DNA from 2 places in the Liberiplasma polymorphum genome. Region 2 is predicted to be linked to the other one. Evidence: a T-box and tRNA genes for the amino acid it is inferred to sense, from the RefSeq annotation. Region 2 holds a T-box; the other holds one or more tRNA genes.
The links. A T-box is a leader RNA that pairs with one kind of tRNA and senses whether it is charged. The one in region 2 lies ahead of ACHAJD_RS09420 (valine--tRNA ligase), so its partner is inferred to be a tRNA-Val.

Region 1 (4,443 bases), on a different contig from region 2:
TGGCTGAGGAAGAATCTAAAAATACCAGTGAAAATGTTAAATGGAATGTTCGTTCAAGGTTTGCCGAAGGAAAGTTTTACGCTGTAAGTAAACGAATCTTAGGCTATGACAATGCTGATGATGGTTCACTAATTATTAATGAAAATGAAGCAAAGATAGTTAAACATATTTTTAATGCTTATACGACAGGAACACCTGTTGCAGAAATATGCGACCAATTAAATCATGAGGGTATTAAGACTAAGTTTAGTAAAAAAGTTTGGGACTCTACTGCTGTTCTTGGAATACTTAAAAACGAGAAATATACAGGAAATGCATTGCTTCAAAAAACATTAAGGCCTGATTTTAGAAATAAGAACTTAATTACTAAAACGCATGATTTACCTATGTACTATGTTCAAAACTCTCATCAAGCAATCATTCCCATTGAGCAGTTCAAAGAGGCAGAAAAGATACGGTTAAAAAGAATTGAAAAATACCATTCATGCACCAACGAGGATGAACTTAAAGAAAAGTTTAATGTCAGGTCAGAGTATGCCGGCTTAATAACATGTGGAACTTGCGGTAAGACATACCGATTTAAACGTAACAATATAGGGACTCCTTATGAAAAAAGAATCCTTAAATGTGCTTCAAATAAAGGAAAGAAAACATGTGTCAATAACGATATATTTTGTGACACATTTGATGAGGTTTTAATGAATCAGATTAACTTAATTCTTAAGAACAAAAATGGCTTTATAAAAGCCCTCGAGCTCGCTTTTAATAAGCATCCATTGGTCATAGAAGCAAAAGAGAAACTAACCGAAACACAGGGCAAAATGATGGCCTTAAAAAGCAAATCAAATCACTATGTTGATTCCAATGATGAATATGACAATAAAATTTTAGAAGAACTGCGAGATCAAATCAATCTAATGAACAAGACAGTAATCGAAATCGAAAACTCACTAATTACTACGCTAAATGTAAAAAACAAAGTGAAAATCCTAAAGAATGTTATATCTGAGCTACCAGCCTTTGTAGAAAATGTAAACGAAGTTGATTATAACTTAATATTTAATGACATTGTCATTCATGAGAATAAAACCATTGATTTTAAGATACGTTTTGCTGATACAGAATCCAAAAAAAATGAAGTAATATTCTCAGGAAATGTTGAATACTTTATACGAAAAACAAAACACAAACTCAAGCATCGTATAGTGATTGTTTAAAGTTCAAATCCCCCTAAAAAACTACCCTAAAAACCATCAAATCCCCCCGGTACTAAAATAACAAAAAAAGGTGCGCTTCACTGAAAATGATACAAAAATCAGTGAAAATACACCTTTAAATCTCTTGAAAATAAGCATTTATTTCTTAAAATAAAAAAGTTTATCTATCATTAAACCGCTCAACAAAGCCATATAATAGGCTTTAGGCGTGATAAATAAACTCGGTATGATTATGATGGTGCGAACGGGGGGACTTGAACCCCCACGAGCTGTGCTCACATGGCCCTCAACCATGCGCGTATACCAATTCCGCCACGTTCGCGTGGTGGAGACTGAGGGATTTGAACCCACGACCCCTTGCACGTCAAGCAAGTGCTCTCCCACTGAGCTAAGCCTCCTATGAGACGAGTAGAATTATATCACTTTAAAACCTTTAAAGTCAAGAAAAACTACCTGTTTTTAGACAAGAAATTGATTTAATTTAATGTATTAGGATCAGATTCGAAATGACTTCTTATTTTTGATAACCATTTTATTTGAAATGCAATAATTGGCCCAATTGTAATCGCTAATAATACACTGCCATAATTTACTTGGCCAAACCCAATTGATGCCATAAACCCAAATATAATCGCTAATGTAATGGCTAAACTTTCAATAATGATTCTTGTTACTAAAAAACTGTTAATTCTTAGTAATTTCATCAGAACAAACGTGAACTCTTCAAAAATCATCGCCGGATATCTCGTGACATAGACTAAAGCTAAACCAAATGTTAAAACAAAAACACCGATAATGAATAATAGGGTTCTATAAAAAATATTAATCACGATAAAATTATCAAAAACAATAAGATCCCAAAAATCAATACTTATCGCAACACTAAAAATTGGCACTAAAATAAAAAAATACTTTAACTTTTTATTATATATAATTACTACAGCTAAAATAGTCCCATTTATAAGTGCACTTGCAGTCCCTATAGTTATTCCTAGTAGATGACTAAGATTATAGGTTGTTGTATCCCAAGGGCCAGCACCGAAGTTGCTTTTGATGACTAAAATGACGCCTAACCCAATAATTAAAAATCCTAAAAAATATAATGTAATGTTTATTGCTTTACTCATAGTTAACCCTCATATCTTTGCTTAGTTTATTATAGCCTATTAATGCATAAAAAAATTGACAATTTGTCAATTTTTTTATTTTAACAGTTCTGCAATACGTTTAGGAGGTAATATTTTACCTACTAACTTAACTTCACCATCTACTACTAGTGCTGGGGTTGCTAAAACACCGTAATCTGCAATAGCATTAATGTCTGTTACTTTTTCAATTGTTGCATCAATCCCTAAAATCTCTAATGCTTCTTTGGTATGTTTTTCAAGTAACCCACATTTCTTACAGCCTTTGCCTAATACTTTAATTTCCATTATTTTAACCTCCTATAATCATTCCTGCGATTAGTCCGACCACCGCAGAAAGTGTAATAACTAATATAAAAAACGTCGATGCTTTTTTAAGTCCTAGTACTTTCGATATAACAATCATGTTTGGTAAACTAAGCGATGGTCCTGCAAGCAGCAAGGCTACTGCTGGACCCTTGTGCATACCAAGCGTATGGATAAACATATTGACAATTGGTACTTCAGTTAATGTCGCAAAATACATGAATGCCCCAAACGTTCCTGCAAGTAAATTTGCTTGATACGTATTATTGCCCACTAAACTTACAACGAAATCTTCATTTAATAAACTGCCAATAACCCCAGCTAGAAATATCCCAATGATAAATAATGGAATAATTTTTTTAGCGAGTAAAAAGGTTTCTTTTCCCCAATTAAGTAGTTCATCTTTTTCAAAGAATAAAACCATTTGAATAATAAGTAAGCCCACAACGATTAAGGTCGGAATCCAGTGAATATACCAAAATATTAAGACAAGTAATAATGTAATGAAAAAGACGCTGTTTTGAATAAAGCTTCTAGATGAAGCATCTTTTTGATCAAACACTTTTTCATCCGCTGAAACAACTTCACTTTTTCTATATAAAACAAACATGATCAACCCGATAATAATTGATAAAATAATGGCTCCAATAATACGGCTTAATCCAATATCAAACCCAATTAATGTAAATGTCATCGTAATGGCTAATATATTAATGGCAGGGCCTGAAAATAAAAATGTAATGGCCGGCCCAAGTCCAGCCCCCTTTTTACGGATACTTGCAAACATTGGTAAGACAGAACATGAACACACTGTTAATATTGCGCCCGAGACTGCAGCGATAACATAAGCCATCCCTTTATGGGTTTTTGGTCCAAAATACTTAATGATTGCTCCTTGAGACATAAAAGCAACAATCGCGCCTGATAAACTAAAAGCAATGGTTAAAGAAATGAGGCGTTTAAGTATAAAATAATCTTTTAAAGCTATTAACCCATCTAATATTATATCCAGTATTATTTGCATCAATTATCACTTCCTTCATCTTTAAGGGTACAAGAAAATGGTCTTTGATTAATCAAATCAATACGTTTTCGATCTTCGTTTAAAACAGGATAGCTTAACAAATCCATTTCTAATAGGTTGATAATTTTATGAAGTGTTGTGTCATTTAAAACATGTGAATAGTAAATAAATTGATCTTTTCTTTCACTTTGAACATAGCCTAAGTCTTTTAACTTAGACAAATGTTTTGAGATTTTAGGTTGGGATTCGTTTAACAGTTCTACCAACTCACACACACAAAACGATTTGGCTTTTAATGCAAGTAATATTCTTAATCTTGTTTCATCAGATAGTAATTTAAATAAGGCAGATAAATTTTCCATAAGACACCTCATATTCTTTTATGCGTATATGCTTATATAAACATTATAGCATTATAAAAAAGTTAGTAAACCTTTTTTATAATTAAACATCGATTGTTTAATTATTATTAGTTTACTAACTTTTACTTATAAAATCGAGTCTGAACTTTTAACAAATGGTGCGTGACGTTTTTTGATCATCACTTCTTTAGATAAGGTCTTTAACATTAACAAATGGGTTGTGACCCCTAATCCTATAATCCCTAAAAGCATCGTTAGATAAAGATTATACATCATATAACTTGATAGACTTAATGTGGTCCAAAGTAAGATTATTGCACCGATTTTAGTCTTAATATCAATGGCTTTATAGGTAATGTAACTGTAAATGTAAATGCCGAATACTTTAT
Region 2 (4,443 bases):
TATTTGTCTCCAAAACGGTGTACAGACTCAATCCATTTTTGTGCTTCTTCTAAATGTTTAAACATGATTTTTTAATTCCTCTATACGTAATAATACGTTTTGATATTGTTTTTGATAACTAGAAAGTTTTTCTTTTTCTGCCTCAACTTTAAATGTTGGGGCTTTTTCAATAAAGTTCGGATTACTTAACATGGCCTCCGCTCTTTTGATTTCTCCTTCTAGTCGCTTTAATTCTTGCTGCTGTTTAGTAAGTTCTTCTTTAATATCTACTAAACTACCTAGTGGAATATATATGTTGAGATTTGGTAAAACACTTGAAATTACTTCTTCTTTTAAAATGATTTTTTCTTTAATTTCCAGTGCTTCAGGATTTAAGAATTTTTGTAATAAATTAATCTGATTGTTGAGTAATGCTTGAATTTGTGTACTAGCTTCAATATAAATATCAATTGGCTTACTTGGTGCAACTTGATATTCATTTCTAATATTACGCGATTTCGTAATTAAGTTTTGAATGATATTAAATTGCTTTATACTTTCAGTGTTTCTAAAACCATATCCCTTTGGCCAGTTTGAAATCATAATAGAATCAGCATCTTGATTTGGTAATTTCAAGAATATTTCTTCAGTTACAAACGGCATAAATGGATGCAATAATTTCAATATATCTTTAAGAATATTTGCCATGATAATTTTTGAAGTTCTTTTAGCTAATTCATCATTTGATTGGAAAGTAACTTTACTAACTTCGATATACCAACTCGCAAAGTCATCCCATGCAAATGTATACAAACTTTTTGCAGCTTCACCAAACTCAAATTTATCATAGTTTTCATTTACAGTTTCAAGTGTTTCTTCAAAACGACTTAATAGCCACTCATCACTTAATGATAAATCAGCATGATGTATAGTAAAATCTTCGATTTTTTCATCTTCATATTGCATCAGTATGTAACGAGAAATGTTCCATAATTTATTAATGTAGTTCCAACTTGATTCTACCTTCTCAATTTCAAAACGCAAATCTTGTCCTGGCGCAGAGTTTGTGGTTAAAAAATAACGTAATGTATCCATACCAAACTGTTCTTTGATATCCATAGGATCCACACCATTGCCTAAAGATTTACTCATTTTTCTACCTTGTTCATCACGAATTAATCCGTGAATTAAAACGTGTTCAAACGGGGTTTGATCTGTAAATTCTAGTCCTTGAAAAATCATACGAGCAACCCAAAAGAAAATAATGTCATACCCAGTTACCATTGTTTGTGTTGGATAGTAGCGCTTAAAATCTTCAGTTTCGTTTGGCCAACCTAAGGTTGAAAAAGGCCAAAGTGCGGATGAAAACCAAGTATCTAATACATCTTCATCTTGAACAAACCCTGCGGGCGGATTTTTGCCTACATAAATTTCTTCACCTTTATAATAAGCAGGAATACGGTGTCCCCACCATAACTGTCTACTGATACACCAGTCTTGAATATTTTCCATCCAGCGTTTAAAGATTTTTTCAAAACGTGCTGGAATAAAATTTGCGGTTGATTCAATGAGTGATCGATCGGCTAAAGGTTTCATATCTACGAACCACTGCATTGAAAGTCGTGGTTCTACGATAACACCAGTACGTTCACTGTGTCCGACACTATGCTTAAGTGTTTCAATTTTAGTCAATAAGCCTTTTTCTTTTAAATCATTAACTAGTGCTTTTCGGCATGCAAAACGTTCCATGCCTTCATATTGAAAAGCCATATGATTCATTTTGCCATCTTCTTCCATACATAAAGGCATAGCTAAATGATGTCTTTCACCGACTATAAAGTCATTTGGATCATGTGCAGGGGTTACTTTTACTGCACCTGTTCCAAATTCTCTATCAACATAATCATCTTCAATAATTGGAATTAATACATTGGTCCCAGGAATATATACTTTTTGTCCTACATATTTTTTTCGTTTCTCATCTTCTGGGTGAATCATTAATGCGGTATCTCCAAACATCGTCTCAGGACGTGTGGTTGCAATAAGTAAATAATCACTTTTATCTTCTAACATATATTTGAAATAATAAAATGCACCTTCAATTTCTTTGTGCTCTACTTCAATATTACTTAAAGCGGTTTTCGCTTCAACATCCCAGTTGATAATGCGTTCTTTCCTGTAGATTAACCCTTTTTGATAAAGACGAATAAATACTTCATTAACAGCTTCATTTAAACCTTCATCTAATGTAAAACGTTCTTTATCATAATCAACACTTACACCAAGTGCTTCCCATTGCATGCGAATAAAACCGGCATATTCTTCTTTCCAGTTCCATGCTTCTTCTAAAAATTTCTCACGCCCTAAAGTATAGCGATTAATGCCTTCACTTTTTAAACGTTCATCAATTTTTGCTTGAGTGGCAATACCCGCATGATCCATTCCAGGTAAATATAATGCATCATATCCTTGCATTCTTTTTTGTCTGATAATAATATCTTGTAATGTATTATCCCAAGCGTGGCCTAAATGAAGTTTACCAGTGACATTCGGAGGTGGTATCACTATCGTATAAGGTTCTTTAGATAAATCTCCACTTTTAAAATAACCTGCATCACGCCATATTTTATAGCGCCCAGCTTCTACTGTTTTGTGTTCATATTTCTTTGATAACATATTAAAACCTCCTTAATAATAAAAAAATCCTTAACAAATTTGTTAAGGACGAATAATCGCGGTACCACCTTAGTTCTAGTTTATTAAAAAACTAGCGCTTAATGCCTTAACGCGGACAGACGGATTTAACTACTTTATTCATTAAATCTACTTCTAGGTGACTTTCAATAAACCTTTATACTAGTTTCCACCAAACACTAGTTCTCTATCATCAAAAATTTATTTACTCTTCCTATGCATTGTATTTACATAAAGTGTATCATAAGGCAATGGCTTATTCAACACTAATTTTCTAACATATTAAAAATTTTACTTACGATATGTTCTTTGTTTAATTTTGTTATTGCAGAAAATAATATAATCTCAGTATCACCAGTTAGTGTGAATTCTCTTTTGGTAATCCCGAGTTGTTTTTGCTGTTGATTGTTAGATAATTTATCTGCTTTTGTCATGATAATAGAAAATGGAACATTTATAAACTTTAGAAAACCGACCATTAAATGATCATGTTCAGTTGGTGCATGTCTACTATCAATGAGTAAAAATATATGCTGTAAAGTTGTACGTGAACTTAAATAGGTTTCAATCATTTTTCCAAAAGCTTCTCTTTTACGTTTACTTACCTTTGCATAGCCATATCCAGGAACATCGACTAAGTAAAATGCATCATTAACTAAATAAAAGTTCAATGTTTGTGTTTTCCCTGGATTAGAGGAGATATACGCAAAGTTTTTTCGATTTAAAAGCGTATTAATAAATGAGCTCTTCCCTACATTACTACGACCAAGTAAAACGAACTCAGGTAAATTCGTTTTTGGATAATCTTTTTCTTCTACTATAGTAATTGGTTTTTCTACGGTTTTAATCATCGTTTTCTCCTATAAAAATAGGTAGGCAATCAATTGATTGCCTACATGTATTATTTAAGCTTTTAATATATGGGCAATGATTTCATCAATCGTTTCTACTGGAATGATTTCTAAGTTGTTTTTAACATCATCAGGTATTTCATCAATATCACGACTGTTTTGTTTTGGAATAAGTACTTTTTTGAGTCCGCTTCTATGGGCAGCGATGGCTTTTTCTTTTAATCCACCGATTTGAAGGACACGTCCTCTTAAAGTAATTTCTCCTGTCATACCAATAGCATGATCAACTTTTTTATGTGTAAACGCACTAATTAATGCCGTTGCGATAGTGACTCCTGCACTTGGACCATCTTTTGGAATTGCCCCCTCAGGTACATGAATATGCACATCTGATTCGTCAAATAGTTTTTTATCAATACCATATTTTTCATGATTTGCACGGATATAAGAAAGCCCAGCTTGAGCTGATTCTTTCATAACATCACCAAGTTGCCCTGTTAAAACGAGTTTTCCGCTACCTTTGTAATAAGCAACTTCAACTGGTAATGTATCGCCACCAAATTGTGTATATGCAAGTCCAGTAACTACACCAATTTGATCTTCTTTATCTGCTTGATTATTTGAAAACTTAGGTTTTCCTAAGAAATCTTCAATATTATCAACAGTAATGCTTACTTTTTCAACTTTATCACCAAGGATTATTTTGATTGATTTTCTAATAATTGAACCAAACAATCTATCTAATTGGCGAACACCCGCTTCACGCGTATAATCTCTTATCATTTTCATTACAGCTTCATCTTGAACGCTGAATTTTTCAGGATCTAGTCCGTGTGAATTTAATTGTTTGCGAATAAGATGTTTTCTAGCAATATTAAATTTTTCAATTTCTGTGTAGCTTGATAGTTCGATAATTTCC

Region 1: it has a tRNA-Val gene. The T-box ahead of ACHAJD_RS09420 (valine--tRNA ligase) is inferred to sense a tRNA for this amino acid. The anticodon was not compared.

Annotation. Positions count from the first base shown of each region.
Region 1 is NZ_JBIOAG010000002.1:54,615-59,057, forward strand. It holds gene ACHAJD_RS00830 (recombinase family protein) at 1-1,217, shown strand, start outside; tRNA gene ACHAJD_RS00835 (tRNA-Leu) at 1,454-1,539, opposite strand; tRNA gene ACHAJD_RS00840 (tRNA-Val) at 1,541-1,615, opposite strand; gene ACHAJD_RS00845 (YczE/YyaS/YitT family protein) at 1,694-2,344, opposite strand; gene ACHAJD_RS00850 (thioredoxin family protein) at 2,420-2,650, opposite strand; gene ACHAJD_RS00855 (permease) at 2,655-3,692, opposite strand; gene ACHAJD_RS00860 (ArsR/SmtB family transcription factor) at 3,692-4,054, opposite strand; gene ACHAJD_RS00865 (YbaN family protein) at 4,181-4,443, opposite strand, start outside.
Region 2 is NZ_JBIOAG010000057.1:3,887-8,329, reverse strand. It holds gene ACHAJD_RS09425 (bifunctional folylpolyglutamate synthase/dihydrofolate synthase) at 1-65, opposite strand, end outside; gene ACHAJD_RS09420 (valine--tRNA ligase) at 58-2,655, opposite strand; T-box leader at 2,697-2,904, opposite strand; gene yihA (ribosome biogenesis GTP-binding protein YihA/YsxC) at 2,940-3,524, opposite strand; gene lon (endopeptidase La) at 3,579-4,443, opposite strand, start outside.